Regions from separate parts of the Streptomyces glaucus genome, predicted to be linked through region 2. Evidence: riboswitches for the same ligand, from Rfam matches in the RefSeq annotation. Region 2 holds a riboswitch; the other holds the start of a gene.
What was found. A riboswitch is a leader RNA that binds a small molecule or an ion and turns the genes downstream of it on or off. The one in region 2 is predicted to bind cyclic di-AMP.

Region 1 (14,490 bases), on a different contig from region 2:
AGGTCCGTCGCCGCCTCGCCGCGCTTCGAGCGGGTGGCGCGGAACGACGCGGGCGTGCTCTACGCCCTGGTACCGGCGGACGGGGAAGGGGGCGCGAGCCGATGACACCGCAGCAGCTCGTCGTGCGGGCGCTGCCCCCCCTCGGGGGCTGGCTGGCGCTCGCCGCGCTCGCCCTGCCCGATGCCTCGGTGCCGCGCGGCGCGGCCGTCGTGGCCTTCCTGGCGGCCGGGCCGGGCGCGGCGCTGGTCGGGCTCTGCGGGCCCGCGCTGCGGGCGCGGCCCGCCGAGGGGCCCGTCGAGCGCCGGGACCCCGCCTTCGAACACCGCTCCGACCTGCTGGAACGGCTGATGCTGGCCGTCCTGCTCAGCGTGAGCGCCGCGCTGATCGTGGCGACCGTGCTGATCGCCGCGCACGCGTTCAGCGGACGGCGCGTGCTGCTGGCGCTGACGCTGCTGACCACGCTCGCCGCGCTCTGCCCGCGCCTGCGCGCCTCCTCGGCGGCCCGGGCGCCGCGCACGGCGCCGAAGGAGACGCGAGGAGCGCCGGAGACGCCGGGAACACCGGAGACGCCGACAACGCCGACAACGCCGACAACAGGAAAGGGTTCCGCTTCGTGAGGTTCGCCCGCCGCTTCCGGCGTACGAGTCGTACGGCCGCTCCCACCGGGCAGCACCGGGCACCGGAGCCGTCCACGGCCCCGGGCGCCCGCCCGGCCGGTCTCCCGGCGCGGGGGCGGCGCCGTCTGCTGATGATCGCCTCCGCCGCGGTCGCCTGCGCGGCCCTGCTGGCCGTGCCGGTCCTGCGCGACGCCTCCGGGCCCGCCCCGGACCCGCCGGACGCCTCCGGGGACGGCCGGTGCCGCCCCACCGCGCTCCTCGAACCGCCCTGCGGCGCCTGGTTCGGCGCCTTCGTGCCGCACGAGCGGACGGACCTCGGGGAGAAGGTCCGCGCCTACGAGCGGCGCGTGGGCCGGAAGCTCGACATCGTGTACACGTACCACGACATGTCCGTGGCCGAGGGCGCCCGCCTGGAGGGCCAGCTCCTCACCGAGGAGGAGCAGCGCGTGGGCCGGGACCACATGCTGCTGCTGTCCTGGGAGAGCAAGTGGTGGGGCGGTACGAAGCGGCAGCAGCCCACCTGGCGGCGGATAGCCGCCGGCGACCTGGACGAGACGGTGATCGACGTGCAGGCCCGGCGCGTCAAGGAGTACGGGCAGCGCACCGGGAAGAAGGTGTTCCTCTCCTTCGACCTGGAGATGGACACCCGCACCCCGGACAACGGCACCCCGGCCGAGTTCGTCGCGGCGTACCGGCACATCCACGACCGGTTCCGCGAACTGGGCGTCGACAACGTCGTGTGGACCTGGATCACCACCGGGTACCTGGACCACGCGGACGTGATCGAGCGGATGTACCCGGGCGACGAGTACGTCGACTGGATCGGCTACAACCAGTACAACTACTACCGCTGCCACGACGCCGACTGGCTGACCTTCGCGCAGACCCAGACCGACACGCACGCCTGGATCCGCGCGAACATCTCCGACGACAAGCCGCTGATGCTCTCCGAGTTCGGCACCGCGGCCGACGACTCCCGGCCCGAGCGGCAGGCCCGGTGGTACGCCGAGGTGCCCCGGGTGCTGAAGCGCCTGGAGGGCGTCAAGGCCGCGCTCCAGTGGAACTACCGCGACCCGGGGCCGCACTGCGACCTGGCGCTGGCGAACGACGCGGCCTGGGACAGCCTGCGCGAGGCGGTCGCCGACCCGTATCTGAACCAGCCGCCGAAGTGACCCGGCCGGCGGTTAGCCCGCGAACTCCGGTCCGCGCACGGCCGCGCGGGCCCGCCGGTACCAGCGCCACGCGATCGTCCTCGGCCCGTCGCGGTAGGGGGCGATCCGGGCGCCCGCACCCGCCAGCCACGCCTCGACGTCGGCGACCGTGTGGCTGCGGCGGACGATCAGCCGGGCGATGCGGTAGCGCTCGTCGCGGTCCGAACTGAGCGCGTGCCGCACGGCGGTCGCGGTCTCGTACCCGGCGCGGGCGGCCAGGGCGCGCACCTTCGGGCTGTTGTAGCCGTGCGGGTAGGCGAGGTGGCGCACCGGGTGGCCGAGGACGTCCTCCAGCACGGCCCGGGACGTGCGCAGTTCGTACGCCACGTCCTTGGCGGGCAGGGTGTCCAGCTGGGCGTGGGTGACGGTGTGGCTGCCGATCTCCACGCCGTGACGTTCCAGCTCCGCCGCGTGGTCCAGGCTCATCATCGGGGCGGGCGGCAGCAGGCAGGGGCCGCCGGGGACGAGGGCGCCGGTGGTGAGGTAGGCGGTCGCGGTCAGCCCGCGCCCGGCCAGCGCCTCGGCGGTGGGGCCGGGCAGGTCGGCGAACCCGTCGTCGAAGGTGAGCAGCACGGGCCGGGGCGGCAGCGGGGCCCGCCCGGCCAGGTGGTCGGCGACCGCGCTGATGGTGACGGGCGTACGGCCGCTGTCGACGATCGCGTCGAGGTGCGCGGCGAACTCCCTCGGGCCGACGGTGAATTCGGCGATCCAGGAGGGCGGGTCGTCCATGACGGCGTGGTAGAGGAAGACGGGGATGGCGCCGCGGTCCCCGCCGGTACGGGCCCGGGCGTCCGCACGGCTCCCCGCGGCGCCTCGGCTCCCCGCGGCGTCCGCCGCCCCGTGCGCCGCCTGCCCGCCGTCCGCCGCCCCGTGCGCGGCCTGTCCGCCGTCCGCCCCCCGGGGCCCCGCTCCGCCCCGCCCCGGCTCCGCGCCCCAGTCGCCGCCTGTCCGCCGTCCGCCCCCCGCGGCCGGTTCTCTGCCGTTGCCGCCCATCGCGCCCCCGCCCCGCTCCGTCGGCCTCATCCCGGCTCCGGCGTCACCGCGCGCTGGGCGCGCCGCGCCCGTACGTAGCCGAGGGGCCCGTACAGCATCCCCCGGCGCTGCAGCCGCGACAGCCGCCGTGGCCAGGGGTGCGTGCGGGCGTCGTGCTCGCCCGGCGCCGCGGCCTCGCCCCCGGTCCCGTCCGTGTCCCGCGCCGCCGTCAGGGCCCGGGCGTGGGCGAGGCCGCCCGGCAGCTTCGCGAGGAACGCCGGCAGCAGCGCCGGGCGGTTCACCAGGATCGCCGTGAGGTACGCGGTCAGGCCCGCGCCGTAGCCGTACGCCTGGGTCTCCAGGTCCCGCCAGGTCTCCCGGTGGTGGTGCCACACCAGCGCCTGCGGGGTGTAGTGCAGCCGGTGCCCCGCGGCGAGGACCCGGACGAAGCCGTACAGGTCGTCGCCGCCCCGCGCGGGCGTGCCCGCGCCGGTGGCCGGGTCGAAACCGCCGACGGCGCGCAGCACCGCCGTGCGGAAGGCCATGTTCGCGCCGGAGCCGAAGCGTCCGGCGGTGAAGGGGAACAGCGGCTCGTCGGGCGGCGGGCTCTTCGGGTCGTACGTGCGCGGCGTGAAGCCCTTCGCGAAGCCGCCGTGGCTCTCCAGCAGCACCTGTGCCGGGGTGCGCAGCCGGGCCGGCAGGATCAGCCCGGTGGCGCAGCCCAGACGCGGGTCGGCGGCGAAGGGCGCGGTCAGCTCGGTGAGCCAGCGCGGGTCGGCGACGACGTCGTCGTCGGTGAAGGCGACGACCTCGGTGCGGGCGACGGCGACGCCCCGGTTGTGGGCGACGGCGAGCCCGGGCACCGGTTCGCACACGTACCGGACGCGCTCGCCGTACTTGCGCTCGACCAGGTCCCGCGTCTCGTGCGTCACCGGCGCGTTGTCGACGACGACGATCTCGAAGTCGGGGTGGTCCTGCGCGAGGAGCGAGTCGAGGGCGCGCGCGAGCCGGTCGGCGCGCTCCCGGGTGGCGACGACGACGCTGGCCCGCGGCGGCACGCCGGGCGCCGCCGCGGGCCGTGCCCCGCGCGCGAGGCGCCGGGCGGGCCCGGCCAGCGCCTCCCTCGGCTCCGCGCCCCGCGGCACCTGCCCGAGCAGCGTCCCCACCGGCCGCCCTTCCCGCCTGACCAGGGCGAACACCGGGCCGGACGTCACCGGCGGGCTGCCCGGCCCCGGTGTGAGGGCGATGCGGCCCTCCCCGTCGAGGTCCAGTTCGGCGACCTGCACCGGTGCGATGCTCTGGAACCGCCGGATCTCCTCCTGCGTCCGTGCGATCCGTCGTGTCCGTGCGATACGGGACATACGTCCTCCCCCTTCGTCACCCGTGATGTCAGGACCGGCGCAGCCGGGCCGCGCCCTTCAGCGTCCGGGCCGCCAGCGCGGCCAGTCGTGGCCGGCCGCGTACGAAGCCGTGGACCCGGCGCGCCGGTTCGCGGCCGAGCCGGTGCAGCGCCGCGCCCACCCCCGGGCGCGTCGCCATCCCCTCGTACACGGGCAGCTCGCCGGTCTTCAGCGCGTCCTTGTACTCGGCCGCGCCGCGCCCCAGATCGAGCGTGTCGATGCCCTCGGCGGCCGCGGCCTCGGCCATCCGCAGATGCAGCACCAGCCCGGGCGAGAACCTGGCGAACCGCGGGTCGTACGCCGGGAACCAGCAGGCCAGGACCGTCGCCGAGCGCAGCCCGAAGTGCGCGGCGACCGGTTGTCCGGCGGCGTACAGCACCGACAGCGTGCCCGTGCACTGCGGGGTCCGCGTCTCGGCGAGCCGCCCCACGAGCCGGGTGATCCACTCCCGCGCGAACCGGTCCCGGCGCCCGGTCCTGCGGTACTGCGCGGACTTCCACTCGACGAGCGCCCGCAGCGCGGCCGGGTCCCGCTCGTCGAACACGAACCGCACGTCGCCGACCTGGCGGCCGAGCCGGCGTTCCTTGGCGAGCGTGGTCTTCAGGAACTTCGGCGACCGGGTGCGCAGGGCGTTCTCGTAGGTCTCGTACCCCTTCCCCACGTCGATGACGTAGGTGGTGAACTCCTCGGCGGCGTACGGCACGAACAGCCGCTGCTCCGCCTCCAGGTTGTCGAAGGCGTAGCTGGACAGTCCGCAGGCCCGCAGCAGGGCGCGGCCGTCCAGGCCGAGGCCCGGGCGCAGCACCGCGCCCTGACAGTCCGACACCCCGAGTCCGACGGCCCGCCCCTGGCCCAGCGGCCCGCGCTCGTGGGGCAGGAAACCGGCCGCCTCGCCGCCCTCGTAGACCACCGCCACGCGCGCGTGCGGGCGGACCCGGCTCACGGCCTCGGTGAACTCCGGTTCCATGAACGGGTTGCGCGGCGCGCCCGACGCGGCGCGCAGCTCCCGCCAGCGCTCCTTCTCCCCCTCGCCGAGCTCCTCCGGCCCCAGCACGCGAATGCGTCCACTGCTCAACCTGACCCCCCGATCAAGTCCCCCCGGACACAAGGAAGGTACCCCCGGGGCCGCCCCGGCGGTAGGTACCGGGCCATGCTGCTGCCAACCGGTGCAGAGGCCCACAACCACCTGTAGGCGGTGAAGGGGGATGAAGGCGGTGACTTCCGGACACGTGTGCGCCGTGTTCCCCGGCGGTCTCCGACGCCCCGCGGGCGCCGGGGTCCGTGGGGCGGTCCGGCTCCGGACGCGTCGGCGGGGCGCCCGGTCCGTATTCTCTGATCATGGCCCCCTTCACCGCATTCTCACTCGTCGCCACCGACCTGGACGGAACGCTGCTGCGCGCCGACGACACGTTCTCCGACCGGTCGCGCGCCGCGCTCGCGCGGGTGGCGCGGGCCGGTGCGCAGCACCTCGTGGTGACGGGACGCCCGGCGCCGAGGGTGCGGCCGCTCCTGGACGACCTCGGCTGCGGGGGGCTCGCGGTGTGCGGGCAGGGCGCGCAGGTGTACGACGCCGGCGCGCACCGTCTGCTGTGGTCGGTCACCCTGGACCGGGAGCTGGCCGAGACCGCGCTCGGCAAGATCGAGGCCGAGGTGGGGCAGGTGTACGCCGCGGTCGACCAGGACGGTGTCGACGGGCTCACGCTGATCGAGCCCGGCTACCGGATGCCGCACCCGACCCTGCCCGCGGTGCGGGTCGAACGGCGCGACGACCTGTGGTGCGCGCCCATCAGCAAGGTGCTGCTGCGCCATGCCGAGCTGTCCGACGACGAACTGGCGGCGACGGCCCGCGCGGTGGTCGGCTCCCTCGCCACGGTCACCATGTCGGGGCCCGGGACCGTCGAGCTGCAGCCGCTCGGCGTCACCAAGGCGACCGGCCTGGCGCTGGCCGCCGAGCACCTGGGGCTCGGCCCGCGGCGGACGATCGCCTTCGGGGACATGCCCAACGACATCCCCATGTTCGGCTGGGCGGCCCACGGCGTCGCGATGGCCAACGCCCATCCCGCCCTCAAGGCGGTGGCCGACGAGATCACACGGTCGAACGAGGACGACGGCGTCGCCGTCGTCCTCGAGCGGCTGTTCGGCGCGGCCTAGAGGGAGGGCTCGGCGGGCCTAGTAGGCCCCGGCGACGTTGTCGATCGAGCCGTAGCGCTGGGCCGCGTAGTTGCAGGCGGCGGTGATGTTCGCGACCGGGTCGTACGGGTCCCACGACGTGCCGGCCACGTGGTACGCCTGGAAGGTCGGGTCGATGACCTGGAGCAGGCCCTTGGACGGGGTGCCCGCGGCGGCGTTGGAGTCCCACAGGTTGACGGCGTTCGGGTTGCCGGACGACTCGCGCATGATGTTGCGGTGGATGCCGTCGTACGTGCCGGGGATCCCGTTCTGCGCCATGATGTCGAGCGCCTCCCGGATCCAGCCGTCGAGGTTGTCCGGGTAGGCCGTGGCCGTGGTGGTGGCGGCGGTCGTCGTGGCGGCCGTGGTGGCCGCGGACGCGCTGGCCGCGCCGACGAGCGGAAGGGCGAGTACGGCGGCGCCCGTGCCGGCGAGGGCGAGCGTGCGGGCGAGGCGGGCGGTACGGCGGTGGCCGCGTGCAGGCATGGTCGGTTCCTCTCCTACGCCTGCGAGGTGAGCTGTCGGGTTCGGGCGGGAGGTGCCCGGTCGTGCCCCGTGGGCACGGCTTCACCCCGAGCCGCACCGGTGCGTCCGGTACGGCGGCTTACCTGGGTCCCCCGCTCCTGCCGTGCGAGTGAGTTCGTCGTGGGTGGCGCGGACGGCGGCAGGATTCGGCGTCCGCCCGACAGGCCGGGAACGTATGCGAGAGCACATGTCCGGAACAAGTGCGGGATTCGCGGAACGCTCCTGTTGACCTTGTTCTGGGGTGTTTTGGGTGCTTGATCCTTCGCGGGCGCCGAGGGGCAACTCGCTTGCGGGGCCGGGGAGGTGGGGAGGAGGCGGGGCGGGCGGCGCGGCGCGCCGGGGCGTGAGCCAACTCACGGAGACCGAAAAGACCGGCAAAACGGGCAATATGGCCAACTCGCCCGTAAGGGGCCGGTCGTGGGGCCGGGCGCGGAGACGCGGGGAGGGGACCGGGTGCGCCGCCGGCGGCGGCGGGCGCGTTCGCCGCGCGCGGAGTGAGGATGGTCACGCCATGTCGTTCCATGTCCGCTCATATGAACCGATCAAAAACATGACGGTCCTGGTCCCGTATCGCCCGGGCTGTAACCGTGGGCCCTATCGGTGATCGAAACGTGACCGGATACGCTGACTTGAGTGAGGGCAGCGACCTATCGACAAACCGTGTAATCGCCAGCAGACACCAGCAGACAGGAGACCCCTCGTGACCGTCGTCGGGCCGTTCGGGCTGAGCGTGCGGGACCAGGCTCTGGAAGCCGATGTCCAGGCCGGATTGGCGGCTGTCGAGGAAGGGTTGCTCGAGGCAACCAAGAGCGCGGTGCCCTTCATCACCGAGGCCGCCCAGCATCTGGTGCGGGCGGGCGGGAAGCGGTTCCGGCCGCTGCTGGTGATGCTCGCGGCGCAGTTCGGGGACCCGTACGCGCCCGGCGTCGTGCCGTCGGCCGTGGTCGTGGAGCTGACCCACCTCGCCACGCTGTACCACGACGACGTGATGGACGAGGCCGCGGTGCGGCGCGGGGTGCCCAGCGCGAACACCCGCTGGGGCAACTCGGTGGCGGTCCTCACCGGCGACTTCCTCTTCGCCCGGGCCTCGCACATCCTGGCCGACCTCGGCCCGGAGGCGGTGCGGGTGCAGGCGGAGGCGTTCGAGCGCCTGGTGACCGGGCAGATCCTGGAGACGGCGGGACCACGGGACGGACGGGACCCGGTCGAGCACTACCTGGACGTGCTGGGCGGCAAGACGGGATCGCTGGTGGCGGTCTCCTGCCGGTTCGGCGCGATGATGTCCGGCGCCGACGACACGGTCGTGGACGTGCTCACCCAGTACGGCGAGCGGCTCGGCGTCGCCTTCCAGCTCGCGGACGACGTACTGGACATCGCCTCCGACTCGCACGAGTCGGGCAAGACGCCGGGCACGGACCTGCGCGAGGGCATCCCCACCCTGCCGGTGCTGCGGCTGCGGGAGCGGGCGGCCCGGCTGGGGCGGGCCGAGGACGTCGCGCTGTGCGAGCTGCTCGACTCCGACCTGACCGACGACGCGCGGCACGCCGAGGCCCTGACGCTGCTGCGCGCCCACCCGGCGCTGGAGCAGGCGCGCCGGGACACCGTGCGCTACGCCGAGGAGGCGCGCGCGGCGCTGGCGCCGCTGCCGGAGTGCGACGCGAAGACGGCGCTGACCGAACTGTGCGACGCGGTGGTCCACCGGGCGGGCTGAACCGCCCCGCGGAACACCTCCCGGCACCCGCCCCCGCCCGGCGGCGTCCTCCCGCGCGACCCCTACGGGTCGGGGGAGGCGTGAGCCCTCCCGTGTCATACCGCAGGCGTACGGGGAGTTGACTCCCGGGTCTGACGATTCCGCGTGGCCGATTTGGTCGGATGGACACCACGGACATCACCACTCCTCACCGATTCGGGTGAGAATGGCGGCCACGGGTGGACGAACGGGAGTGGTCCGGCCGCCGCCGACGACGGAGGGCACACATGGCACCGTACGAATCCGACGACAGCACGACCGCCGGGGAGGCCGAGGACGGGCGTTCCGGCCGGCGCAGGGCCGCACGGTACGTGGTACCGGTCGCGGTGATGGGGGTGGCGGCCGCGACGATCGGGCTCGTCCCCGCGATCGCCGACTCCGGCGACCCCGACCTCCCGGAGATCACCGCCGAGCAGCTCGTCCAGAAGGTGGCCGAGTCGGAGGTGGAGCAGCTGTCCGGCACCGTGAAGATCACCACCGACCTGGGGCTGCCGGACCTCGGCGGACTGGGGAGCGGACTGCTCGCCGGCGCCCCGCGGGCGGACGGCGAGGGCTCCTCCGCCGACCCGTCGGCCAGGCTCACCGAGCTGGCCTCCGGCACGCACACGCTGCGGGTCGCCGTCGACGGCCCCGACCGGCAGAGGCTCTCCCTGCTGGAGAACGCCGCCGAGTACAGCCTGATCCACAACGGCGACGACGTCTGGGCCTACGACAGCGCCTCCCACGAGGTCTACCACGGCACCGTGCCCGACCGGGCGGGCGAGCAGCGGGAGAGGAGCGTTCCCGCCACGCCCCGGGACTTCGCCGAGAAGGCCCTGGCGGCGGTCGACGCCACCACGTCCGTGACCGTGGACGGCACCGTGCGGGTCGCCGGCCGGGACGCGTACAAGCTGCTCGTCGAGCCGAAGCGGCCCGGCTCCACGATCGGCGCGATCAGCGTGGCCGTGGACGCCGAGACCGGGACGCCGCTGAAGTTCACGCTGACCCCGGCCGACGGCGGCGCCGCCGTCGTGGACGCGGGCTTCACCCGGGTCGACTTCGCCGCACCCGCCGCGTCGGCCTTCGACTTCACCCCGCCCGAGGGCGCGAAGGTCACCGAGGCGGACGAGGCGGCGAAGGCGCCCGAGCGCGAGCGGACGTCCGGGAGCGGGCGGAAGTCCGAGGCCGACCTCGCGAAGGAACTCGACGGCCTCCAGGTCCTCGGCGAGGGCTGGAACTCGGTGGCCGTCTTCGACACGGGCGGCCGGGGCCTGCCCGCCGCCGGCGCCGGCGGCGACCTCGACGGCTTCCTGAACTCGCTCGGCGACCGGGTGACCGGAGAGTTCGGCACGGGCACGGTCCTCTCCACCCGCCTGGTCAACGCCCTGATCACCGAGGACGGCAAGGTCTACGTCGGCACGGTCACCGCGGACGCTCTGGTGAAGGCCGCCGACGCCGGGAAGTGAGCCCCCGACGAGTCGCAGGGAACGAGGGAGCCGATGGGCGAGCCGTCCGTCACGGAGCCGGACCGGCGGCGCGCGGATGACGCCGTCATCGCCACCCGCGCGCTCACCAAGCGCTACCGCGGCGGACAGCTCGCCGTCGACGGGCTCGACCTGACCGTCCCGGCGGGCAGCGTCTTCGGCTTCCTCGGCCCCAACGGCTCCGGCAAGACCACCACCATCCGCATGCTGATGGGCCTGATCGAGCCGACCTCGGGCACGGCCCGCGTGCTGGGCCGGCCCATGCCGCGCGCCGCCCGCGCCGTCCTGCCCCAGGTCGGCGCCCTGATCGAGGGCCCGGCCCCGTACGGCTTCCTCTCCGGCCGCGACAACCTCCTGCGGTACGACGCCGCCGACCCGACCGCCGACCCGCGCACCCGGCGCGCGCGGGTCGCCGCCGCCCTGGACCGGGTGGGCCTCACGTCCGCCGCCGGCAAGAAGGCGAAGGCCTACTCGCTCGGCATGAAGCAGCGCCTCGGCCTCGCCGCGGCGCTGCTGAGGCCCCGCCGCCTGCTGGTGCTGGACGAGCCGACCAACGGTCTCGACCCGCAGGGCATGCGCGAGATCCGCACGCTGGTCCGGGAGTTGGCCTCGGACGGCACGACCGTCTTCCTCTCCTCCCACCTCCTCGACGAGATCGAGCAGGTGTGCACACACGCCGCGGTGATGGCGCAGGGCCGCCTGATCGCCCAGGGCGCGGTCGCCGACCTGGCGGCGGGGACGCGCGGCCGGCTGGTGGTGACCACGCCGGACACGGGGGAGGCGGCCCGGGTGCTGAAGGAGCAGGGGGCCGGGGACGTCGTCGTCGCCGAGGACCGGGTCACCGGCGAACCGCCGGACCGCGACCTCGCCGAGGTGAACGCCGCGCTGGTGGCGGCCGGGGTCCGGGTGCGCGGCTTCGGGACGGAACGGGTCTCGCTGGAGGACGCGTTCGTGGCGCTGACGGGGGAGGGGTTCGATGTCGCGGGCTGAGCCGTCGCGGGCCGGGGCGTCGCGGGCCGGAGCCGCCGTCCGGCCCGGCCCCTCGTGGACGCTCGGCCTGTTCCGCAGCGAACTGCTCACCACGTTCCGGCGTTGGCGCACCCTCGCCCTGCTGGGCGTGCTGGCCGCCGTGCCGGTCCTGATCGGCGTCGCCGTCAGGATCGAGACGGGCGACGGCTCGCCGGCGGGCGGCGGGGGCCCGGCGTTCCTCGCGCAGGTCACCAACAATGGCCTGTTCCTGGTCTTCACCGCGCTGGCCGCGACCCTCCCGTTCTTCCTGCCGATGGCGATCGGCGTCGTCGCGGGCGACGCGATCGCGGGCGAGGCCGGCGCGGGCACGCTCCGCTACCTGCTGGTCGCCCCCGCCGGCCGCACCCGCCTGCTGCTCACCAAGTACGCCTCCGTCATCGTCTTCTGCCTGGTCGCCACCCTCGTGGTCACGGTCTGCGCCCTCGCGGTCGGCGCGCTGCTGTTCCCGCTCGGCGACCCGACGACCATCTCCGGCACGCGCATCGGCCTCGCCGAGGGCCTGGGAAGGGCGCTTCTGATCGCCCTGGTCGTCGCCGCGTCACTGACCGGCGTCGCGGCCCTCGGCCTGTTCGTCTCGACGCTGACGGGCAGCGGCATCGCGGCGATGGCGACCACGGTCGGCCTGCTGATCACCGTCCAGATCGTCGACCAGATACCGCAGCTCCACGCCGTCCAGCCGTACTTGTTCTCCCACTACTGGCTGTCCTTCGCCGACCTGATGCGCGATCCGGTCCACTGGGACGACATCGTGCGCAATCTCGGCCTCCAGGTCCTGTACGCGGCGGTGTTCGGCTCGGCGGCCTGGGCGCGGTTCACGACGAGGGACGTCACCGCCTAGCCGCTCACTCGGTGTCGTACGGGAAGCGGGCGAGCGGCGCCTCCCGCGCGAAGAACGTCTTGGCGTGCGCCAGCGCCTCGGTGTCCCTCAGGACGTCGCCGGGCTTGCTGCCGTTGCCGAGCAGGACCCCGCCGAACCGCATGCCCAGGTACGCGGCCGAGTTGCGCAGGGTGCCGATCAGCGGGTCGGCCACCACCAGCTCCTGGTGCGCGAGCGCGGTGACGCCCCACAGGGTGCGCCCGGCCATGGTCGCCTTGAAGTCGACGCCGGGGGTGCGCAGCCAGCCGGCCCAGTGGTCCAGGTAGCGCTTGACGGGAGCGGACACGGAGTACCAGTACAGCGGCGAGGCGATGACGACGTCCGTCGCGGCGAGGGTGGCGTCGAGCAGCAGGGCCGCGGCGCCCTGCGTGGGCCGTACGTGGTCGCTGTCGTGGCGCAGGTCCTCGAACTCGGGCAGCGGGTGTTCGGTGAGGCTGATCCACTCCTGCTCGACGTCGCCCGGCAGCTGTTCGGCGGCCCGGCGGGCGAGCAGCTCCGTGTTGCCGTCGGCGCGGCTGCTGCCCAGCAGGAAGAGGAAGCGGCGGTTCATGGGATCTCCCGGGTGGTCGGCGCACGCCACAATATGCACATACATTATATGCGCGCGCATCCATATGTCCATGGGCCGGCGCCGCCGTGCGCGCCGACCCGGGAGAAACGCCGCGGCCCGGCGGCCCGCCCCGGTTCCGGCGGGGTCACCGGCCGCGTGTCCAGATCCCCGGTCCTTGTCGCATGCACGCTCCCCTCCCTCGTCATCCGCGGAGCCGCACGGTACTCTCTGCCGCCACGGCGGGACGGGGCTCTGGGACGAGCCTGTGACACCGCGGTGACGTGAGAACCGTGAGCGAGCGGAGAGACTCGACAGCAGGTATCACGACAGGCTCTTGAACGGTGCGGGAGCGGAAGCCGATGTCTCGACCCAGCCGCGACGACAAGCGGGAACAACAGCGTGCCGGGCGCTCGGCCCCCCCGATCCAGGTCCACGTCCCGGCCATCGGCCCGGCCGCCGGCCCGACGACCGGGCCGGGTGCGGGCGCGGCCGCGAACCCGGCCGCCGGGCCGGATCCGGGCGGCCCGCCGGCGGGTGCCTCGATCGACGGCGTCCCGGTCGCCGCGGCCCCCGGCCAGGAGATCCACCACGCCGTCCTGGACCGCCTGCACCGCATCGCCCTCGCCGCCGGCCGCCCCGTCCTCGCCACGGTCCACGACGAACGCATCGGCTACGTCGTCCCCCTCCAGGTGGACACGGACGGCTCCAGCCGCTTCACGGCGGAACCGGTACGGACGGCCCCGCCGCCCGACGCCGCCCGGCCGCCGGTTCCTCCGCGGCCGACGGCACCCCCCGCGGGCGTGCCGGACCCGCAGCGTCCGCGGCACGACACGCCCGCCCACGTCCTGCGGCGGCCACCCGGACCCGCGGAGGAGGCCTCCGCCCCGACGTTCCCGCTGCGGGCGATACCCGACCCGCGGCCCCGCCCCCAGCCGCCCGGCGGGTCCGCGCCGGCGGTCCCGCCGGGGGCCGTGCCGGAACCGGCCGGGGGCGCCGCACCCGGCACGGTCGCGCCCCCGACGGGAGAGTTCGGGCCGCCTCCGCCGATGGACGCGGTCCTGGGATCCGCGCCTTCGGCCGGGCCCGAGTCCGACCCGGACCCCAGGCCCACTCCGCCCCGCGGCTTCGACGCCGTCGCCGAGGCCGTCCTCGGCGGCGGACCGGCGGGCGCCGGCCCCGCCCATCTCGCCGAACCGGTGACCCGTATCAACGAGGCCGTCAAGGCGGGCCGCCTCGAGGCGGCGGCGCACCTGGCGGAGCAGACGCTCGCCCAGGCGTCGGGCACCCTGGGGCCGGAGCACCCCGAGACGCTCCGGCTGCGCGAACTCGCCGCCTACATCGCCTACCTCTCGGGTGACCCGGTCCGGGCCTTCCACCTCTCCCTGGACCTGGCCCGCGCCCACCGCGGCGCGGGCGACGCGGAGGCCGCCTACGGCAACGTGCAGAGCGCGGCCACCGCCTGGCGCGCCGTACGCGACCCGGTGCGGGGCCTGGACCTGGGCCGGGACCTGATCGGCCTGTGGACCGGGCTCGCGGCCGAGGGCGGCCCCGCCGCCGACGACATCGAGCAGCTGGAGTCGGCCCGCGCCCGCATGGGCCGCCTCACCGAACGCGCCCGCGCCCAGGGCGGCTGACCGGGCCCGGTGTCCGAGGGGGGGAGCCGCCGGTCCGGGGCGGTGCCGCCGCCGACGCCGGCGGTCGTGTCGCGGGCGGGGCGCCCGGGCGGCGGAACCGCGACCGGCTCACCTGCCCGGCGGGCGCCCGGGCGGTGAGCCGGTCGCGGCGTCCCGGTCCGGCGCCCTAATGCACGCAGAACTCGTTTCCCTCCGGGTCCGCCATCGTCACCCACTGCCCGCCCGGCTCCGCCACCCGCCGCAGCACGCTCGCGCCGAGCCGCTCCAGGCGCCGTACCTCGTCCTCGCGGCGC
Region 2 (14,490 bases):
ATAGGCGTGGGTTCACCCCGCGTTGCCGCGAGCATGACGACGAACGCGCCGCGGCCCGAGGTGCTGCGCTACACCGCCTTCTCCGGTGACCCCGCCGGCGGGAACCCCGCCGGTGTCGTCCTGGACGCCACCGGCCTGGACGACGGTGACATGCTGGCCATCGCCGCCGGCCTCGGGTACTCGGAGTCCGCGTTCCTGACCGCGCCCCCGGAGGGCCTCGACGGCCGGGAGGGGCGGGCGTACGGCATCCGCTACTTCAGTCCCAAGGCCGAGGTGCCGTTCTGCGGGCACGCCACGGTCGCGACCGCCGTCGCGCTCGCCGAGCGGATCGGCCCCGGGGAGCTGGTGTTCGCGACCCGCGCCGGCACCGTGCCGGTGGAGGTGACCGAAGAGGGCGGGACGCTCCGGGCCACGCTCACCAGCGTCGAGCCGCACATCGAGGAGATCGCCGGCGCCGACCTCGACGAGGCGCTCGCCGCGCTCGGCTGGCCGGCCGCCGACCTCGATCCGGCCTTCCCGCCGCGCATCGCGTTCGCCGGCGCCCGCCATCTCGTCCTCGCGGCGGCGACGCGCGCCCGGCTCGCGGATCTCGCGTACGACTTCGCGCGCCTCGAAGCCCTGATGCACCGACTGGACCTGACCACGGTCCAGCTGGTGTGGCGGGAGTCGGCCACCGTCTTCCACGTCCGTGACCCGTTCCCCGTCGGCGGCGTGGTCGAGGACCCGGCGACCGGCGCGGCGGCCGCCGCGTTCGGCGCGTACGCCCGCGAGTTCGGCCTGGTCCCCGAGGACGCCGTCCTCACCCTGCACCAGGGTGAGGACCTGGGCCGCCCCGGCGAACTCACGGTGACGCTGCGCGCGGGCGACCCGCGCGTCCGCGTCGGCGGCGCGGGAACCCGCATCGGCTGAGCGGCGGCCGCCGCCCGAGCGGGGTCAGGCCGGAGCCACGGGCAGGACGTCCGGGGACAGCGCCGCGGCGCGGGCCGTCGCCGCCGTCATGCGGCGCCGGTGGTGCCGCCGGCACAGCACCTCGTAACCGACCTCGTCCGCGGACTGGTTGACGTCGCCGACGACCACCTGGGCGCCCTCGACGACCATGACGCCGCCTATCGTGCGGGCGTTGTGCGTGGCGCGGGCGCCGCACCAGCACAGCGCCTCGACCTGCAGGACCTCGACCCGGTCGGCCAGTTCGACCAGCCGCTGGGAGCCGGGGAACAGCTTGGAGCGGAAGTCGGTGGTGATGCCGAAGGCGTAGACGTCGAGTTCCAGGTCGTCGACCACGCGCGCGAGCTGGTCGATCTGCTCCGGCGTCAGGAACTGCGCCTCGTCCGCGATCACGTAGTCCGCACGCCCGCCCTGCGAGAGGTGGTCGACGAGATACGCGTACAGGTCCGTGTCGTCCTCGACCTCCACCGCGTCGGTGACCAGGCCGAGGCGGGAGGAGAGCTTGCCCTCGCCCGCGCGGTCGTTCCGCGTGAAGATCATGCCCGTCAGGCCGCGCGCCGAACGGTTGTGCTCGATCTGGAGAGCCAGCGTCGACTTCCCGCAGTCCATCGTTCCGGAGAAGAACACCAGCTCGGGCATGGGGGGATGAGCACCTTTCGGCAGCGGACGGCAGGGGGACGGGGTCAGGGGCGTACTTCGAGCAGGGGGACCAGCTGCTCGGCAGGGGTCATCGAGCCGTGGTTGCCGGTCATCGCCGACTCCTTCGGCTCCCGCTCCGACGCGATGATCAGCACGTCGTCCCGCGCGGCGGCGACCACGTCGCCGATCCGGCCGTACACCCGCTCGTCGACGGAGGGGCCGAACCAGCCCGCCGCGATCGCCTCGTCCCGCGAGGCCACCCAGAACTGCTCGCCGAGCACCTCGCGCCAGCAGGTCAGGACGTCGTTCTCGGCGCCCGGCAGCGCGTAGACGTGCCGCGCGCGCCCCTCGCCGCCCAGCAGGGCGACCCCGGCGCGCAGCTCCCAGTCCTCGTCGAAGTCGATGCGGTGCTGCTCGTCGAAGGGCACGTCGATCATGCCGTGGTCGGCGGTGACGTAGAGCGCGCTGCGCGGCGGCAGTTGCTCGGCCAGGCGCTGGACCAGCCGGTCGACGTGGCCGAGCTGGCCGCGCCAGGCGTCGGAGTCCACGCCGAAGCGGTGGCCGGCGCCGTCGACCTCGGCGTAGTACGTGTAGACCAGGGAACGGTCGGCGGCGGCCAGTTGCTCGGCCGCGAGGTCCACGCGGTCCTCGCCGGACAGCCGCCCGAGGAACGTCCCGCCGCTGAGCGCGACCTTGGTCAGCGGGGTGTTCTCGAACGCCGGGGAGGTGACCTGGGCGGCGTGCACCCCGGCGCGCTGCGCGAGCTGGAAGACCGTGGGGTGGGGCTGCCAGGCGCTCGGCTCCGTCCACGGCTGCCAGCGCAGCTGGTTCATCAGCTCGCCGGTGGCCGGGTCCCGCACGGTGTAGCCGGGCAGGCCGTGCGCGCCGGGCGGCAGGCCGGTGCCGACGGAGGCGAGGGAGGTCGCGGTGGTGGCCGGGTAGCCGGCGGTGAGCGGACGTCCGGTGCCGCCGCGCGAGGTGGCCAGCAGGGACGTCATGAAGGGGGCGTCCTCGGGATGTGCCCGCAGCTGCTCCCAGCCGAGGCCGTCGATCAGGAAGACGCAGGCGCGGTCGACGGGGGTCAGCTCCGGGATCGCGGCGGTCGTGCCGGGGACGCCCATGCCGGCGGCGAGCGTGGGCAGCAGATCGGCGAGCGAGCCGGTGCCGTACTCGGGGCGGGGCGCGGAGTCGACGGGGAGCGGTTCCGGGTGGTCCCAGGCGGGATCCGCGGGGGCGGGCACGGAGCGGCCCCGGTCGTGGGCGGCGGGGGGAGAGGACGGGTGGGACATCAGCGCGCGCTGTCCGCGGTCGCCTCGGAGAGCGCCTGGGCGAAGGCGAGGGCCTGGCGCACGGTCTCCGGGCCGTCCCCGGCCTCGCTGACGCGCAGGCTGAGGTCGTCGGCCGTGGAGCTGCCCGTGTAGCCGTGGTCGGCCTCGCAGTTGGGGTCGCCGCAGGCGGCCGGTTCCAGATCGATGCGGGAGACGGCGCCCCAGCCGATGGTCAGCACCACCTCGCGCGGCAGCGTGCCCGGCCGGTACTGCTCCGGGTTGGCGACCACGCGGCTGACGACGATGGAGGAGATCCGGCCGAGCTTCACGGACTCGGTGGACGTCGTCGCGTACGGCGTCGGGGAGGTGTCGTCCGCGGCCTGCTCGTCGGTGTGGCTGACGATGAAGCGGTGGTCGGTGAGGACCAGCACCGTCACGTGCCGCCGCACCTCGTTCTGGTCGAACGTCGTCTCCTGGTGGACCAGGTACGACCGGATGGGCTCGCCGCCCACGGCGGTCTCCACCGCCTCGGCCACGAGGGCCGGGTAGTAGCCGCTGCGCTCGATCGCCGCACGCAGCTCCTGGGTCGTCGTACTGGTCTTGGCCATGCCGTCCATCCTACGGGGGCGCACCGACTGCGAGGCACCGGTCACGGTCGCCCCCGCGCGGGGCCGCCCGCACGCGGCCGTCCCCGTGGAGCGGCTCAGTACGCCGGGAGCGTGCGCGGGCCGAGGTCGTCGCGGGCGGGCGGCGGGGCCAGGCGCACGGAGGCGCCGAGCACGCTCAGGCCCTGCGGGGCGACCACGACCGGCTCCAGGGTGACCGCGACGACCTCGGGGTGGTCGTCGACCAGCCGGGACACGCGCAGCAGCAGTTCCTCCAGGGCGGGCGTGTCCACGGGGGCCGAACCGCGCCAGCCGAACAGCAGCGGCGCCGTCCGGATCGAGCGGACCAGCGCGGCCGCGTCCCGGTCCGTGACCGGGATCAGCCGGTGCGCCGTGTCCCCGAGCAGCTGCGAGGCGGCCCCGGCCAGCCCGAAGGAGAGCACCGCCCCGGCCGCCGGGTCGATGACGGCCCGCACCACGGTGTCGACGCCGCGCGGCGCCATCCTCTGCACCACCGGCCGCACCTCCTGCGGCCTGCCGAACAGATCGGTCAACTCGGCGTACGAACGCCGCAGTTGTTCCTCGTCGGCCAGGTCCAGGCGGACGCCGCCGAGGTCGGCGCGGTGCCGCAGGTGCGGGGCGGTGGCCTTGAGGGCCACGGGGTAGCCGAGGGCGCGGGCGGCGGCCGCGGCGTCGTCGGGGGTGGGGGCGGGCAGGGCGCGGTGGACGTGGACGCCGTACCGGGCGAGCAGTTCGCAGGTCTCCTCCGTGCCAAGCGTGAGGCCCTGCCCGCGCGCGAGGAGTCCGCCGATCAGCGCCGCGGCCCCCTTCTCGTCGATGTCGTCGTACTCGGGCACCTTGCCGGGGTCGGCGGCCTCGCGGCGCCACTGGGCGTACTTGACGGCTTCGGCGAGGGCGCGGACGGCGCGTTCGGCGGCGGGGTAGGCGGGGATGAGGTGGGCGCCCTCGGGGGCCCGTACCGCGGCGGGCGGCCGCTCCCCGGGCCGGAGCGGGTGGCCGGGCGGGGTGCCGGGCGCGGGCTGGGGCGCGGTGCTCGCGGCGGCCGACAGGGCCTCGGCGAGCCCGCCGAGCTCCACGTGCACGACCAGGACCGGCTTGGCGGGGACCGCGGCGGCGGCCGACCGCAGGGCCTCCGCCAGCGCCGCGTCCTGGGCCGGGTCCTCCCTCACCGCGGGGATCGCGGTCACGACCACCGCGTCGCAGGTGTCGTCGGCGAGCGCGCGGGCGAGGGCCGCGCGGAAGTCCGCCGCCGAGGCCGCCGTGGTCAGGTCCAGCGGCGGGTGGGGGCGCAGGCCCTCGGCGAGGCAGGCGTCGTAGGTGAGCAGCCCGAGGGACTCGGAGTTGCCGAGGATCGCCACCCGGGGTCCGGCGGGCAGGGGCTGGCGGGCGAGCAGCAGGCCCGCGTCCACCAGTTCGGTGATGGTGTCCACCCGGATCACCCCGGCCTGCCGCAGCAGCGCGGAGACGGTGGCGTGCGGCAGCCGCGTCGCCCGTACGGTGTGGCCCTGGGGGGCGGTGCCGTGGCGCGCCCCCTGGACGACGACCAGCGGCTTCGCCGCCGCCGTGCGCCGCGCGAGGCGGGTGAACTTGCGCGGGTTGCCGATGGACTCCAGGTACATCAGCACGACGTCGGTGTCCGGGTCGTCGTACCAGTACTGGAGGACGTCGTTGCCGGACACGTCGGCCCGGTTGCCGGACGAGACGAAGGTCGACACGCCGGTGACGCCGGTGACCCCTCCCCCGCGCCGGTGCAGCCGGGACAGCAGGGCGACGCCGATGGCACCGGACTGGGCGAACAGCCCGATGCGTCCGGGGCGCGGCGTCTCGGGGGCGAGGGAGGCGTTGAGCCGCACCCGCGGGGAGGTGTTGATGATCCCGAAGGCGTTGGGCCCGATGATCCGCATGCCGTACGCGCGCGCGTGCCGCACCAGGGCGCGCTGGCGCTCGCGCCCCTCGGGACCGCTCTCGGCGTACCCGGCGGAGACCACGACGAGGCCCTGCACGCCGTGCTCGCCGCACTCGGCGACGACCGCGGGGACGTGCTCGGCCGGGACGGCGACCACCGCGAGGTCGACGGGCCCGTCGATGTCCCGCACCGAGCGGTGGGCGGGCACCCCGTCGAGCTCCTTCCACTCCTCGGGGAAGGCCCGGTTGACGGCGTACAGCCGGCCGGTGAAACCGGCGTCCCGGATGTTGCCGAGGATGCTGCGGCCCACGCCGCCGGGTGTGCGGCCGGCCCCGACGACGGCGACCGAGCCCGGCGCCAGCAGCCGCTGCACGGACCGCGCCTCGGCGCGCTGCTCGCGCGCGTACTGCACGGCCAGCGAGCGGCCGGTCGGTTCGAGGTCGAGCTCCAGGCGGACGACGCCGTCCTCGAAGCTGCGCTTCTGGGTGTACCCGGCGTCCGTGAACACCTTGATCATCCTGGTGTTGGCGGGCAGCACCTCGGCGGCGAAGCGGCGGATGCCGCGCTCCCGGGCGACGGCGGCGATGTGTTCGAGGAGGGCGGAGGCGACGCCGCGGCCCTGGTGGGCGTCCTGGACCAGGAAGGCGACCTCGGCCGTCTCGGACGGGGCGGGGCCGGCCGCGGACGGGTGGGCCGGCACGGCCGCGCCGCCGGCGCCGATCCGGTCGTAGCGTACGGTGGCGATGAACTCGCCGCCGACCGTGGCCGCGAGTCCCACCCGGTCCACGAAGTCGTGGTGCGTGAAGCGGTGGACGTCCTTGGCGGACAGGCGGGGGTAGGGCGCGAAGAAGCGGTAGTACTTCGACTCGTCCGACACCTGCTCGTAGAAGCTGACCAGCCGGTCCGCGTCGTCGACGGTGATGGGGCGGATGCGCGCGGTGCCGCCGTCGCGCAGCACCACGTCGGCCTCCCAGTGGGCGGGGTACTCGTGCCGGTCCGGCGAGGTCTGCATGGGCCCCAGCGTAAGGCTCGCGTCCGGCGACGGCGCGGGGCAGGCTGTGGGGGACGGAGGTCCGGGCCGAGGCCGCGGCCCGGCCGCCGCCCCGGAGGGACGCGCGTTCCTCCGGGCATGCTTCACGATATGGGAAACTGGTCTAGACAACCCTGAACACCGAAGGGCAGCAACACATGGCTGAGCGCCGCGTCAACGTCGGCTGGGCCGAGGGCCTCCACGCCCGCCCCGCCTCCATCTTCGTCCGGGCCGCCACGGCCGCAGGCGTCCCGGTGACGATCGCCAAGGCAGGCGGCACCCCCGTCAACGCGGCCTCCATGCTGGCCGTCCTGAGCCTGGGCGCCCAGGGCGGCGAGGAGATCGTCCTCGCGTCGGACGCCGAGGGCGCCGACACCGCCCTGGACCGGCTGGCGAAGCTGGTCTCCGAGGGCCTGGAGGAGCTCCCCGAGACCGTCTGACGCCCCTGCGCGGCTTTCGCGAGGCCGGCCGCGCACGGCCGGATTTCCGGCCGGCGGCGGGGACGCCGTCGATTCCGGGACGCCGTCCCGCACCCCCGAAGGGCTCGTCCGAATTACCGGGCAAGCCCTTCGGGTTTTTCATTTCCGGGCAGCAGGAACAATCCCCCCGGGAATTTCCTGCTCTTTGTATACGGCCTCCTTGTTAATGCCGCAGGCTCGGCATGTTTACGGGAGGTTGCGAGTTCCTCACACGCTCCGGACGGTCCGCGCCCGGGGCGAACCGCAGCCGGTGCGCGGCGGCCGCGCGCTCGTTGTGCAGCGCCGTCAGCGCCCGCGCGCGTTCGCCGTCGCCGCGCGCCACGGCGTCCACGATCGCCCCGTGCTCCGCCCAGGTCTCCACGGGTCCGGCGGGCGCCTGCACGGTGTACATCCAGGCGATCTTATGGCGCAGCTGGGTCAGCGTCGCGGTCAGGGCGGGGCTGCCGGAGGCCTGGGCGAGCGTCTCGTGGAACCAGCCGCCCAGGGAGCGCAGGTCCTCGCCGCCGCCCCGGCGGGCGCGCTCCTGGCCGATCCTGACCAGGCCGCGCAACACCTTCAGATGGGCCTCGGTGCGCCGCTGGGCGGCCCGGAAGGCGCCGAGCGGCTCCAGGAGCCCGCGCATCTCCAGCAGGTCGGCGGCCTCCTGCTCGGTGGGTTCCGCGACGCACGCGCCCGCGTGCCGCCGGGTCACCACGAAGCCCTCGGCCTCCAGGGTGCGCAGGGCCTCGCGCACGGGGACGCGCGAGACGCCGTAGCGGCGCGCGAGGAGTTCCTCGGTGAGGCGGCTGCCGCGCTCGTGGACACCCGCGACGATGTCGTCCCGGATGGCCGTGCACACCGAGTGCGCCGGAATACGCATGACCGACCTCCGCCTTAATCCCCGTGAAACGCCGACGATGGACGCGTGTTCCGTGACTCTATTGCAATGAGCCGGAATTTCCGACGGCGGCCCGGAAATCATGGATATTTTTTGGACATCCGGCCGTGCGGAACGCCGAAAGCCCCGGCTCGGGGAGCCGGGGCCTCGGGAAACGCGACCGTCCGCCGTCGGACGTTCACGAGAGCGTGCGGCGCCGGGCCCCGCGGGCGGGGCGTGCGGGGCCGGACCCCGTGCGCGGGGCGTACGGCGTCAGAGGTCCACGCCGTGCGAGCGGAGGTAGGCGACCGGGTCGATGTCGGAGCCGTACCCGGCGGCCGTGCGGGCCTCGAAGTGCAGGTGCGGCCCGGTGACGTTGCCGGTCGCGCCGGACAGGCCGATCCGCTGGCCCGGGAGCACCGCCTGGCCCACCGAGACGCCGATGGACGACAGGTGGCCGTACTGGGTGTACGTGCCGTCGTGCATCCTGATCACGACCTGGTTGCCGTACGCGCCGCCCCAGCCGGCCTCGACGACGGTGCCGGCGCCGACCGCCTGGACGGGGGTGCCGCCGGCCGCGTGGAAGTCGACGCCGGTGTGGGTGCCGGAGGACCAGACGGCGCCGCCGGCCCGGTAGCCGGTGGAGACGTAGGAGCCGGCGATGGGCGGCACGTAGGTGTTCAGGCGCTTGCGCTCGGCCTCGCGGGCGGCGCGCTCCTTGGCCTCGCGCGCCTTCTTCGCCGCCTCGGCCGCCTCCTTGCGCGCGATCCGGGCGGCCCGCTGCTCGGCGGCGGCCTCCTCGGCGGCCTGCTTCTGGGCGGCGGCCTGGGCCTCGATCTGGTCGGCCAAGGACTCCCCGAGGGCGAGGACGGGGGTGAGGCCGGTCTGCTCGGCGGCGAGGGCGGGGGCCGCGGCGGCGCCGATGACACCGGTGGTGGTGAGGGCCGCGACGCCCGCCGCGCGGGCGGTGGTGCGGTGCGTCCGGCCGGAACGGCGGTGCTTCCCGGTGGCGCGGGTGAACGCCATGAAGTGTGCTGGTCCTTTCCTTCCCTCTCGCCTGCCGGGTTAGCTGACGGGTTCGGAGCAGGAAGGTCTCCTACGGGCCCCCTCGCGCTCGCGCGGGCGCCCGATTCACCCCGGGGGGACTGCTGGTCCCCTCCAGCCGCGGAGGCGGCGGGAGGAGGGTGGGTCCCCGGCTCCCCCGGCTCGCGCCGTACGGGGATTCGGCGATGGCTGCCCGCTGCCGCGGGTGCGGCGCACTGCCTGACGGACAGCCCGGAAGACGTTAAGCGCGCCGGTCCGCAAACCCCAAACACGACACGGGTTTTGTAGCGCATCCCACAGGCCGGACAGGCAACCTCCACCCCAATCCGGGCATAAGGGAGCCCTGGTGACGTATCCGTCGCCAGGGCTCCCGCGCGCGTGCCGCTACTCGGCGGACACCACGGTGACCTCACCGATGCCGAGGGCCTCCACCGGCTCCTTGATCTGCGCCGCGTCACCGACGAGGACGGTCACCAGGCGGTCCACCGGGAAGGCGTTCACGACCGCCGCGGTGGCCTCCACGGTGCCGGTCTCGGCGAGCCGGCGGTACAGCGTGGCCTGGTAGTCGTCGGGCAGGTGCTGCTCGACCTGGTCGGCCAGGGTGGCGGCGACGGCCGCCGCGGTCTCGTACTTCAGCGGCGCCACGCCCACCAGGTTCTGCACGGCGACGTCGCGCTCGGCGTCGGTGAGCCCCTCCTCGGCGAGCGTGCGCAGCACCGTCCACAGGTCCCGCAGGGCGGGGCCGGTGTTCGGGGTGTCCACGGAGCCGCTGATGGCGAGCATCGCGGCGCCGGTGCCCTCCGGGGAGGACCTGAGGACCTGCCCGAACGCCCGCACGCCGTAGGTGTAGCCCTTCTCCTCGCGCAGGACGCGGTCCAGGCGGGAGGTGAGGGTGCCGCCGAGGCAGTACGTGCCGAGCACCTGCGCGGGCCACACGCCGTCGTGCCGGTCCGGGCCGGTGCGGCCGATCAGCAGCTGCGTCTGGACGGCGCCGGGGCGGTCCACGACGACCACCCGGCCGGTGTCGTCGGCGATCACCGGGGGCACGGGCCGCGGCTCGGCCGGGGAGCCGGTCCACGCGCCGAGCGTGTCGCCGAGCAGCGCGTCGAGGTCGATGCCGGTGAGGTCGCCGACGACCACGGCGGTGGCCGTGGCGGGGCGGACGTGCTTCTCGTAGAAGGCGCGGACGGCCGCGGAGTCGATGTTCGCGACCGTCTCCTCGGTGCCCTGGCGCGGGCGCGACATGCGCGAACTCGCCGGGAACAGCTCCCTGGAGAGCTCCTTGGCGGCCCGGCGGGCGGGGTTGGCCAGCTCGTGCGGGATCTCGTCGAGCCGGTTGCGCACCAGCCGCTCCACCTCGCCGTCCGCGAACGCGGGCGACCTGAGGGCGTCGGCGATCAGCCCGAGCGCCTTGGCCAGGCGGGAGGCCGGCACCTCCAGGCTCAGGCGTACGCCGGGGTGGTCGGCGTGCGTGTCGAGGGTGGCGCCGCAGCGCTCCAGCTCGGCGGCGAACTCCTCGGCGGAGTGCTTGTCGGTGCCCTCGGCGAAGGCCCGCGCCATGATCGTGGCGACGCCGTCGAGGCCGGCCGGCTCGGCGTCCAGGGGGGCGTCGAGGAGGACCTCGACGGCGACGACCTGCTGGCCGGGGCGGTGGCAGCGCAGGACCGTCAGGCCGTTGCCGAGCGTCCCGCGCGTGGGGGCCGGGAACGCCCAGGGCCTGGGCTCGCCTCCCTCGGGCCGGGGGTGGAACTCCATCGTGGCGAGCTCGGTCACTTCGCCGTCTCCTCGTTGTCGTCGGTGGCCGCGGCGTCCGCTTCCCCGGCCTCGGTGGCGACCGGCTCGTAGACGAGCACCGCGCGGTTGTCGGGGCGCAGGCGGGCCTTGGCCACCTCCTGCACCTCCTCCGCCGTCACCTCCAGCACGCGCTGGACGGCGGTCAGGGCGAGCTGGGGGTCGCCGAAGAGGACCGCGTACCGGCACAGCTCGTCGGCGCGGCCCGCGACCGTGCCGAGCCGGTCCAGCCACTCGCGCTCCAGCTGGGCCTGGGCGCGCTCCATCTCCTCGGCCGTGGGGCCCTCCTCGGCGAACCGGGCGAGCTCCTCGTCGACGGCGGCCTCGATGACGGGCACCTCGACGTCACCGGACGTCTTCACGTCCAGCCAGCCCATCGAGGGCGCACCGGCCAGCCGCAGCAGGCCGAACCCGGCCGCCACCGCCGTGCGGTCGCGCCGGACGAGCCGGTTGTACAGGCGGGAGGACTCGCCGCCGCCCAGGACGGTGAGCGCCAGGTCGGCCGCGTCGCACGCGCGCGTGCCGTCGTGCGGCAGGCGGTAGGCCGCCATCAGGGCGCGCGCCGGGACCTCCTCCTCGACGACCTCGCGCAGCTGCCGGCCGATGATGTCGGGCAGCGAGCCGTCCCGGGGCTCCGGCTTGCCGTCGTGGGCCGGGATGGAGCCGAAGTACTTCTCGACCCAGGCGAGCGTCTGCTCGGGGTCGATGTCGCCGACGACCGACAGCACCGCGTTGTTCGGCGCGTAGTACGTGCGGAAGAACCGGCGGGCGTCCTCCAGGGTCGCCGCGTCCAGGTCGGCCATCGAGCCGATCGGGGTGTGGTGGTAGGGGTGGCCCTCCGGGTAGGCCAGGGCGGTCAGCCGCTCGAAGGCCGTGCCGTAGGGGACGTTGTCGTAGCGCTGGCGGCGCTCGTTCTTGACGACGTCCCGCTGGTTCTCCATGGACTCCTCGTCCAGCGCGGCCAGCAGCGAGCCCATGCGGTCGGCCTCCAGCCAGAGGGCGAGCTCCAGCTGGTGGGCGGGCATGGTCTCGAAGTAGTTGGTCCGCTCGAAGCTGGTGGTGCCGTTCAGCGAACCGCCCGCGCCCTGGACGAGTTCGAAGTGGCCGTTGCCCTTGACCTGGGCGGACCCCTGGAACATGAGGTGCTCGAAAAGGTGAGCCAGGCCGGTGCGTCCCTCGACCTCGTGGCGCGAGCCCACGTCGTACCAGAGGCACACCGCCGCGACCGGGGTCAGGTGGTCCTCGGAGAGCACCACGCGCAGGCCGTTGGCCAGGCGGTGCTCGGTCGCTGTCAGGCCCCCGGAGCCTGCCTGGGCTGTGGCCGTGTGACCCATGGGCATGTACGTCCCTTCGATCGCGATGCGGTGGCTGAGACCGCGCCTTTCCTGCCGTCCTGCCACTGTATGCAAGCGTGCGGGCCGCCGGTGAAGTTCCCGGCCGCCGTACGCCGAGAGCGAGAACGGGGCGATCCGGCGCGAGGGCGTAGCCTGCGGGCAGCGCCGGGCCGGGCGCCCACCCCGGGTCCTGGTCCCGCGCTGTCAGTGCCGCGGTCCACAATGGTCCGCGTCAGACACCGTTCACGCTTCAGCAAGGAGCCGGCAGCGATGGCCCGCCGTAGCACGAAGACCCCACCGCCCGACGACTCGTACGAGGAGAAGATCCTCGACATCGACGTCGTCGACGAGATGCAGGGCTCCTTCCTTGAGTACGCGTACTCGGTGATCTACTCCCGGGCCCTGCCGGACGCCCGCGACGGCCTCAAACCGGTGCACCGCCGCATCGTCTACCAGATGAACGAGATGGGCCTGCGCCCCGACCGCGGCTATGTGAAGTGCGCCCGCGTGGTCGGCGAGGTCATGGGCAAGCTGCACCCGCACGGCGACGCGTCGATCTACGACGCCCTGGTGCGCATGGCCCAGCCCTTCTCCATGCGCGTCCCGCTGGTCGACGGCCACGGCAACTTCGGCTCGCTGGGCAACGACGACCCGCCCGCCGCCATGCGGTACACCGAGTGCCGGATGACCGAGGCCACGAGCCTGATGACGGAGTCCATCGACGAGGACACCGTCGACTTCCAGCCCAACTACGACGGCCAGGAGCGCGAGCCGGTGGCGCTGCCCGCCGCCTTCCCGAACCTGCTGGTCAACGGCGCCTCGGGCATCGCCGTCGGCATGGCCACGAACATGCCGCCGCACAACCTGCGCGAGGTGATCGCGGCCGCCCGCCACCTGATCCGGTACCCGAACGCCGATCTCGACGCCCTGATGAAGCACGTCCCGGGCCCCGACCTGCCCACCGGCGGCCGGATCGTCGGCCTGTCCGGCATCCGGGACGCCTACGAGACGGGCCGCGGCACGTTCAAGATCCGCGCCACGGTCTCGGTGGAGAACGTCACCGCGCGCCGCAAGGGCCTCGTCGTCACCGAACTGCCCTTCACGGTCGGCCCCGAGAAGGTCATCGCCAAGATCAAGGACCTGGTCGGCTCGAAGAAGCTCCAGGGCATCGCCGACGTCAAGGACCTCACCGACCGGGAGCACGGCCTGCGCCTGGTCATCGAGATCAAGAACGGCTTCGTGCCGGAGGCCGTCCTGGAGCAGCTCTACAAGCTGACGCCGATGGAGGAGTCCTTCGGCATCAACAACGTCGCCCTGGTGGACGGCCAGCCGCTCACGCTGGGCCTGAAGGAACTCCTGGAGGTCTACCTCGACCACCGCTTCGACGTCGTCCGCCGCCGCTCCGAGTTCCGCCGCGGCAAGAAGCGCGACCGCCTGCACCTGGTCCAGGGCCTGCTCACGGCCCTGCTGGACATCGACGAGGTCATCCGCCTCATCCGCTCCAGCGAGAACTCCGCACAGGCCAAGCAGCGCCTGATGGAGCGTTTCTCCCTGAGCGAGATCCAGACCCAGTACATCCTGGACACGCCGCTGCGCCGCCTGACCAAGTACGACCGCGTCGAGCTGGAGGCGGAGCAGGACCGGCTCACCGAGGAGATCGAGGAACTGACCCGGATCCTCGAGTCCGACACGGAGCTGCGCAAGCTGGTCTCCTCCGAACTGGCCGCGGTGGCGAAGAAGTTCGGCACCGACCGCCGTACGGTGCTGCTGGAGTCGTCGGACACCCCGGTCGCCGTGCCGCTGCAGGTGGCGGACGACCCGTGCCGGGTGCTGCTGTCCTCCACGGGCCTGCTGGCCCGTACGGCGAACGCCGACCCCTTCCCCGCGGACGCCCGCGCCAAGCGCGTCAAGCACGACGTGATCGTCTCGGCGGTGCCGGCCACGGCCCGCGGCGAGATCGGTGTGGTGACCTCGGCCGGCCGTCTGCTCCGCCTGAACGTGATCGACCTCCCCCAGCTCCCGGAGACGACAACGACGCCGAACCTCTCGGGAGGTGCGCCGCTCGCGGAGTTCGTCTCCCTCCAGGACGACGAGACGGTGGTCTGCCTGACCACGCTCGACGAGTCCTCGCCGGGCCTGGCGCTCGGCACCGAGCAGGGCGTGGTCAAGCGCGTGGTGCCCGACTACCCGGCCAACAAGGAGGAGCTGGAGGTCATCACGCTCAAGGAGGGCGACCGGATCGTCGGCGCGGTGGAACTGCGCACCGGCGAGGAGGACCTGGTCTTCATCACGGACGACGCGCAGCTGCTGCGCTTCCAGGCCTCGCAGGTCCGGCCCCAGGGCCGTCCGGCGGGCGGCGTGGCGGGCATCAAGCTGACCGACGGCGCGAGGGTGATCTCCTTCACGGCCGTCGACCCGGCCGCCGACGCGGTGGTGTTCACGGTCGCGGGCTCGCGCGGCACGCTGGACGACTCCGTGCAGACCACGGCCAAGCTGACCCCGTTCGACCAGTTCCCGCGCAAGGGCCGCGCCACCGGCGGCGTCCGCTGCCAGCGGTTCCTGAAGGGCGAGG

Region 1: it holds a riboswitch for cyclic di-AMP, as region 2 does, so the genes downstream of both, ABD363_RS02175 (transglycosylase SLT domain-containing protein) here and ABD363_RS11745 (M23 family metallopeptidase) in region 2, are expected to answer to the same signal.

The regions. Positions count from the first base shown of each region.
Region 1 covers NZ_BAAATK010000002.1:138,952-153,441, reverse strand. Annotated here, with positions in the region: gene ABD363_RS02210 (glycosyltransferase) at 1-105, shown strand, start outside; gene ABD363_RS02205 (hypothetical protein) at 102-617, shown strand; gene ABD363_RS02200 (glycosyl hydrolase) at 749-1,789, shown strand; gene ABD363_RS02195 (polysaccharide deacetylase family protein) at 1,802-2,557, opposite strand; gene ABD363_RS02190 (glycosyltransferase family 2 protein) at 2,848-4,086, opposite strand; gene ABD363_RS02185 (GNAT family N-acetyltransferase) at 4,190-5,254, opposite strand; gene ABD363_RS02180 (HAD family hydrolase) at 5,539-6,351, shown strand; gene ABD363_RS02175 (transglycosylase SLT domain-containing protein) at 6,370-6,855, opposite strand; cyclic di-AMP (ydaO/yuaA leader) riboswitch at 6,858-7,020, opposite strand; gene ABD363_RS02170 (polyprenyl synthetase family protein) at 7,595-8,605, shown strand; gene ABD363_RS02165 (LolA family protein) at 8,872-10,089, shown strand; gene ABD363_RS02160 (ABC transporter ATP-binding protein) at 10,123-11,097, shown strand; gene ABD363_RS02155 (ABC transporter permease) at 11,084-11,974, shown strand; gene ABD363_RS02150 (flavodoxin family protein) at 11,979-12,563, opposite strand; gene ABD363_RS02145 (tetratricopeptide repeat protein) at 12,923-14,197, shown strand; gene ABD363_RS02140 (VOC family protein) at 14,364-14,490, opposite strand, start outside.
Region 2 covers NZ_BAAATK010000012.1:100,379-114,868, forward strand. Annotated here, with positions in the region: gene ABD363_RS11780 (PhzF family phenazine biosynthesis protein) at 34-909, shown strand; gene ABD363_RS11775 (thymidine kinase) at 934-1,584, opposite strand; gene ABD363_RS11770 (alkaline phosphatase family protein) at 1,629-2,873, opposite strand; gene ABD363_RS11765 (DUF5998 family protein) at 2,873-3,460, opposite strand; gene ABD363_RS11760 (bifunctional acetate--CoA ligase family protein/GNAT family N-acetyltransferase) at 3,556-6,396, opposite strand; gene ABD363_RS11755 (HPr family phosphocarrier protein) at 6,573-6,854, shown strand; gene ABD363_RS11750 (GntR family transcriptional regulator) at 7,057-7,752, opposite strand; gene ABD363_RS11745 (M23 family metallopeptidase) at 8,023-8,775, opposite strand; cyclic di-AMP (ydaO/yuaA leader) riboswitch at 8,789-8,988, opposite strand; gene ABD363_RS11740 (M16 family metallopeptidase) at 9,178-10,566, opposite strand; gene ABD363_RS11735 (M16 family metallopeptidase) at 10,563-11,924, opposite strand; gene ABD363_RS11730 (DNA gyrase/topoisomerase IV subunit A) at 12,189-14,490, shown strand, end outside.